2 linked regions of the Salmonirosea aquatica genome follow. The protein of the gene in region 2 interacts with the protein of the main gene of each other region in a pairwise test. Links are inferred from orthologs where the notes say so. Each region holds a gene or a part of one and is shown on either strand. Other genes may lie near its edges.

The links.
Region 1: the proteins of tsaE (region 2) and rlmB interact in binary tests that used the Escherichia coli proteins (3 or more experiments, as listed by UniProt). The link is inferred for Salmonirosea aquatica from one-to-one orthologs.

The regions. Positions count from the first base shown.
Region 1 is NZ_WHLY01000002.1:4,433,192-4,436,516, forward strand. The notes cover bases 46-3,044. They hold rlmB (23S rRNA (guanosine(2251)-2'-O)-methyltransferase RlmB), read right to left. Parts: upstream 1,931-3,044; coding sequence 1,160-1,930; downstream 46-1,159. Other genes in these bases: GBK04_RS19275 (hypothetical protein), read right to left, coding at 46-399; GBK04_RS19280 (hypothetical protein), read right to left, coding at 414-779; GBK04_RS19290 (GWxTD domain-containing protein), read right to left, coding at 1,906-3,044. Also shown: more of GBK04_RS19275, read right to left, coding at 1-45; more of GBK04_RS19290, read right to left, coding at 3,045-3,189; GBK04_RS19295 (crotonase/enoyl-CoA hydratase family protein), read right to left, coding at 3,293-3,325. UniProt on the Escherichia coli protein: Specifically methylates the ribose of guanosine 2251 in 23S rRNA.
Region 2 is NZ_WHLY01000002.1:638,089-641,389, forward strand. What follows is about bases 275-3,249. They hold tsaE (tRNA (adenosine(37)-N6)-threonylcarbamoyltransferase complex ATPase subunit type 1 TsaE), read right to left. Parts: upstream 2,009-3,249; coding sequence 1,541-2,008; downstream 275-1,540. Other genes in these bases: GBK04_RS03665 (alanine dehydrogenase), read right to left, coding at 275-1,482; GBK04_RS03675 (Gfo/Idh/MocA family oxidoreductase), read left to right, coding at 2,299-3,249. In the rest of the region: GBK04_RS03660 (hypothetical protein), read right to left, coding at 1-158; more of GBK04_RS03665, read right to left, coding at 256-274; more of GBK04_RS03675, read left to right, coding at 3,250-3,301. UniProt on the Escherichia coli protein: Required for the formation of a threonylcarbamoyl group on adenosine at position 37 (t(6)A37) in tRNAs that read codons beginning with adenine.

The sequences.
Region 1 (3,325 bases), 3.8 Mb from region 2 along the record:
CACTTGCGAGTACCTCCCTACCCGGTGGTTGTGCAGATCGCTCAGTAGGGTATTACTGGCGTACACATCCAGAATGGTAAAAGGTACAAAACCGATCAGGGTATACAGGACCATTTTCCTGAACCCGGGTGAACGGAACTTGTAATAAAACATACCGCTGAATAAAAGATAGCGGCAGGGTACAAAAAGATTCAGCAAGAGCAGGTTGTTGGACCGATGGGCCGCCAAATGAATCATTCCTAAGCCTAATACCAGATCCAGGCATAGGAATATAGTCAAGAGCCGGAACGCTCGATCCAACCACGCAAAGCGGTAAAATGCCAGAGACAGAGGCAGTAAAATAAAAAAAACGGCAAAACTGGCCAGCGGGTACCGCTCGAAATAGGTAAAATAAGCCATAGGCTCAGCCGGGATTAGGGATTGCAGTTGTGCGGGCAACAGGGCCCCCCAGCCAAAGCGTCGTCGTCACCGGCTGGCATGTCTTTCAGACCCACACGGGTACGGGTCAGATCCTTCCCGTCGGCGTCCACCGCTACCACCACCACGTGATCGGCCAATTCCCTATCCTCGGAGACCCCAAAGTAAAACCGTAATCCTACGCAGCCGTCTTTTTTCATGAGTTTCTGGAGCTGCTTGTTACCATAAAACTGGGCTTCGACGTAGGTGCCGGGCTTCTGTCCTTCCTTCTTTTTCTTTTCATGAAAACGGCCCGTAAACTCAGCCGCCTGGGCTGATGAAATAAACTTGCCTTCTTCACCGGTCAATTTAGTAGTGTTCATACGATGGGTTGATTTTAACAAAACAGATATAAAATAGTGATTTCAAGTTACAGGCAATCGTGCATCCTGCCAAACCGTTGACTAAATGCTCAGATATTTTCCAGGGTATTCGTTTGTAGGAGAGTCTTTTAAATAAAAGACCGTTGGATAAATCAAGTAAAAATACCTACGTATATTCAGGTAGTTGAATGAACAGAGGCTGCGAATCTACCCATTTTCTAAAACGGGTAGATTCGCTCTAAAACCTGAAACGAAGCCAGGGTACCTTTGTAGTGGCCATGAAAGCGGCAATTCGCTCCATATACAAATAGGTTAGGTTAAACTCAAAAACCGGAAGCGCTATGCCTCCGGTTTTTTTACTCGCTTCATAAAGAAACATCCTAGGATTGGCTGCGCTGCCGGACGGCTTCATACAATACCACGGCCGTGGCCGCTGATACGTTCAGCGACTCAACCTGGCCCAGTAACGGAATGCGCACTTTGTGGTCGGAGAGCCGGAGTAGTTGCTCCGAAATGCCGTCTTCTTCCGAGCCCAGGATGACCACCGTAGGAATGGTGAAGTCGACCTCATACAAGCTACCCTCGCTCTTTTCCGTGCAGGCCACCACTTGCAAACCGCTGTCGCGCAGATAATGAAGGGTATCCAGAATACTACCTTCGCGGCTGACGGGTAGGTAGTTGAGCGCACCCGATGAGGTTTTCATCGCGTCGGCGTTGATCTGGCTGCCTCCCTTGAAAGGTACCAGCAAAGCCTGCACACCCGCGCATTCGGCGGTGCGGGCAATGGCTCCGAAATTGCGGACGTCGGTGATGCGGTCGAGCATCAGGAACAGGGGCGTTTTACCCTCTTCGTATACCTGCGTCAGCACATTATGGGCCGAAACATACCGCACAGGCGAGATGAAACAAACCACACCCTGATGGTTTTTACGGGTCAGGCGGTTGAGTTTTTCCACCGGTACCTTACTGACGGGCGCCTGCAACTCGGTGGCCAGCTGCTGAATTTCGGGAAAGCTTTGATCTTTCTGGATCAGGAGCCGTTCGATTTCTTTCCCCGAACGAAGGGTTTCCAAAACAGATTGAATCCCGAAAACCATGTCGGATTTCGGGATTGAGGGGGTTTTTCTTACCGGATAGCGCCGTTTCTCCATGCTTCTACTACGGGATACCAAATGGGCTGGTACTCTACGTAGCGCACCAACTCATAATGATCGTCCACGAATTGGTTAGATCGTTTGTTAAAAGTAAAATTGACGTTCGTGGCGTTGGCCTTCTGGTCATACACCCACACTTCCTTGTCCTTGCTGCGCTGTACCTTATCAGGTGGGCCCAGAATAATAAATATCATTCCCTTGTCCGTTTTCCAGCCTTCTTTATAGCTGGTGAACAGGCGGTTGGCTTCTTCCACCCGGCTATAATAATTGCGGATCACCTGCCGGGCCAGTTCGGGATTTCCTCCCATCAGCGACAGCCAGTATTTGTCCAGGGCTTTCTTGCTGTCGCGAGCATTCTGCATTTCGGTGATTTCCTGGTTGGTACTCATGTATAAGAGCGGTTCTTTCAATTGCTCCGGCCGGGTCATTTTAGGGTACCGGTCGTTGGTCACCAGCAAGCCCAACCCTTCGGCTTGGGTAGTATCCGACTGAATGTAGTACAACCCTTCCTGCGCAAAAGCGACCGATTCGTTACTCTGAATCGTGAACGTACTATCTACTTGCAGCGACTTGGAGACGGTCCGCGGTACGGTGTTCATGGGAGAAGCCGCCGCATCGAACCCATGGCGATAATAGAATACCTGAAGCGGTTCCGATCTGTCGCTGATGGAGCGAATCTGCACGGGCTCATTCTGAGTGACGAAATGGCGGCGCAGGGGTACCTGCTTCCCGGACTCGTACACCGCGAACCGGTCGCTGTCGCGCTGCTCACGAAACCGGATGGCGAGGTCATTCAACACTTTTTTCAGGGTACCCGTCTGGCTGATTTCCATGAGCAGAACGCCATAGTCCTTGCCGGGTTTTTTGACATCAAACTGAGCTACGACCTGATCGCCCAGCCGGGTGAGGTTTTGGGGGGTCAAAGGTACATTGCCGTAGGCGAGCCGGTCGCGGGTTCCGTAATCGGAGTACATGACGTAGTTGAGGTTATACAGGCGTATAAAATCCTCTACACTGATAGGCGTTTGATTCGCCACCGCATCCACGTACACGAACACGCGCACCTGGGTGGAGTCGATATTGATAAATTTGCTGGTGACGCCTACCAGCGTGGGCTCGTTGATAGACGTTGGGGCAGCCTGACCGGCAGCGCGTTGCGATTCCACCGAACGCACCGCCGTCTGCTTTGATGAGGTACAGGCACCTACACACAAAGCAAGTACCGAAAGGTAGGCGAGAGAAAACTTGATCTTCATACTGGTTTTTCCTGGTTACGGTCAAATAACGAAGGAAGTGGTCGATTTACCCAAAAAAGAGCAAAAAAAGTTCTTTGTTCCGAGCGGAGAGTTCTGATACTGATTACAAAAAATTTGCTTCCCGTTTCTGAATCGA
Region 2 (3,301 bases):
TACTCCGAGAAGCCGCGCTGGCGGATTTGGTAGGAAGCCTCTTTGAGCTGATCGGCTACTTTCACAAAATCCTGCGAAATCAGTCCCAGCAGTTTCCGATTCACCTCGGGCGAATTGGCGTCGTCCATCAGGACATTTTCATTACTATGATTAATCATATTCTTTTAGTGGATTTTTGGCAGGTACTGCCTGTGAAACAGGGTACCTTAAATGAAAATTCAACTTCGCTATTGCCACTCGGTACCTATAAAAGGATCACATCCGGGCAGCTAGCAGCAGCGTCAGATCTTTATAGCGCATCCCGAACTTCCGGGCAATGTAGGCATTCGTAAGGGTACCTTTATGGCCGTACACCCCTTTCATAAACCAACGGTTGGCATAAATCATCTCCTCGATGCCCCCAATGGTACCCGTTTGCAGCAAAAAAGGAAGAAAAATATTGCTCAGCGCTGTACTGGCCGTGTGCGCCACGCGTGAGGCGATATTAGGGACGCAATAGTGAATAATATCATTGTGTCTGAAAATAGGGTCCTTATGAGTCGTCATCCGAGACGTCTCAAAGCATCCCCCCTGATCGATACTTACGTCCACAATCACGGAATTGGGCCGCATCCGCCCCACCATTTCCTCTGTCACCACGCAGGGACTCAGTCCATCTTCGGCCCGCATGGCCCCGATCACCACATCGGCACGGGCAATGGCTTCGGTCAGTGTATCGGAATCGATGATGGACGTGTACAGGTTTTGCCCTACGGCGTATTTCAACCGTTGCAGGCGATATATGTGGTTATCAAAGACTTTGATGTCGGCTCCTACCCCCATCGCGGCACGGGTGGCGTACTCGGCGACGGTACCGGCACCCAGAATCACAACCTTGGTAGGGGGTACCCCCGTGATCCCACCCAGGATAATGCCCTTACCGCCGTTGGAATTACTCAGATATTCGGCCGCAATCAACAGGACCGTGCTGCCGGCGATTTCGCCCATGGCCCGCACAATGGGCATCCCACCTACCTGGTCTTCGATGAACTCGTACCCGATGGCAGTAATTTTTTTCTGATTCAGTTTTTCGAAGTAGCTCTTGTCCAGGGCGGGTAGGTTGAGCGTGGATATCAGGGTAGAACCGGCTTTGATCAATTCAAATTCTTTCGACACCAGAGGCTCAATCTTGAGGATCAGGTCGGCCTGATACACTTCTTTGGCACTGTACACAATCCGCGCACCCGCTTCACTGTACTCATGGTCAGGATACTTAGCCCCGGCTCCTGCGTCCTTTTCCACCCATACCTCATGGCCGTTGCGCACCAGAATCGCCACGCCCTCCGGCGTGAGCGCGATGCGGTTTTCCTGTAAGGATATTTCGCAGGGCAAGCCAATCAGCAACGCATTTCTATCTTTCCTGACCTCCACCAACGACTCCTGCGGATAGAGAGCCGATTGCTTGGCCAGTTGTTCGAACCCGGTTATCTGAGGTTGCGCCATTTATTTGTTGGGAATTGCTTGGTGGAGTGAAGGATCAATTCGTGTCAATATTCAAAAATTAGTTAACGTCGTTCATGCCCGTCAAGGACCCCGCTTCGATCATGGCCCGGATGCTCCGACTACCATCCCTTTCTGACTGAATGGTCACAGAAAAATAGGTTTCCGGCCACAAAGACTCGATTTTTTCGGGCCATTCGATAAAGCAATAGGCTCCCGAATCCAGATATTCATCCGCGCCCAGATCGTACGCCTCGCTTTCGTTTTTGATCCGGTAGAAGTCGAAGTGGTAAATCAGACCGTTTTTTCCGGCATCATATTCGTTTACAATGGAAAAGGTGGGGCTTTGAACGGTACCCCTGACTCCAAGCCGCTCACAAAGCTGCTTGATCAGGGTGGTTTTTCCAGCCCCCATGTCGCCGTGCAAGAGCCAAACAGGCACTGAACCACCTAGCTGGAGCAATTGCTGGGCCACCGCATCGAGTTGGGTCAAATCGGAACAACGAATAAAAAGGGGTTGGACATTCATAGCACAAAATTAGTGATTTTACCATCAAAAGCCCGGCCTTGCCCGCATCCTTCTTACTTTACGGCTTCACCTACCCGCGCCTTCTCCAAAACCGGGTTGCGTAGTGTTACTTAAATTGCCAGATCAGCTCATATTTCTTGTAGAATTTCTGCTTTAATCCGATGTTTGGTCCAAAAATGTCGTCTCTAACTTGAATACTGGTATTAAAACTCATTGGAAACGACCTTTACTTCGTTGAAATTACCACGTATCAGCAGGTACCTTATCTCATAATTAATACTCAACTACTCATGTCAGAACGTGTTCTCAATGTCGGACTCATCGGTTTTGGTCTATCGGGCCGCTATTTTCATGCTCCCTTTCTGTCGGTCAATCCGCGTTTCAAACTCAAAAAAGTAGTGGAGCGCTCTAAAAACGAAGCCCAGGATTTTGACCCTACCATTGAAAACGCGCGTTCGGTCGATGAACTGCTGGCCGACACTTCCATTGACCTGGTGTTTATATGTACTCCTAATGACACGCATTTTTCGTACGCGATGGACGCGCTGGAAAACGGCAAGCATGTGGTCATAGAAAAACCCTTTGCCAATACCGAAGCCGAAGCAAAACAGCTGTTCGACGTCGCGGAGCGCAACGGGCTTATTGCCACGGCTTACCAGAACCGGCGCTGGGATTCAGATTTTCTGACCATCCAGAAACTGATCCAGGAAGACAAACTTGGAAAAATCGTAGAATACGAAAGTCGATACGACCGCTACCGCCCCGAGGTACTTCCCAATACTTGGAAAGAAAAACAAGCCGAAGGTAGTGGGAATGTCTATAACCTGGGGCCGCATTTGCTCGATCAGGCGTTTGTGTTATTTGGGACGCCCCAAACCGTAACGGCCACCATCCGCAGCGTGCGCGAGCACAGTGATGTGGACGACTATTTCGACATCCATCTGGGCTACGAGGATAAAATGGTCATCATCAAATCGAGCCTGTTGGTGTATGAAAACAGCCTGCGGTACTCGATCCACGGCACCAAGGGTACCTTCATCAAACGGGGGCTTGATGCCCAGGAAGAAACGCTCCGCAAAGACGTACTACCCGACGTGGAGAACTGGGGCGCCGAACCCGAAGACCGCTGGGGTACCCTTTATAGCGATCATTTTACAGGAATCATCCCCAGTGAAGCGGGTGATTACATGGCGTTTTATGATTCGGTGTACGATGCCATTGTGAACGGCCAGGAGTTAGCCGTAAAGCCCGCGGAGATTCTGCGCACTACGCGCGTCATCGACCTGGCTTTCG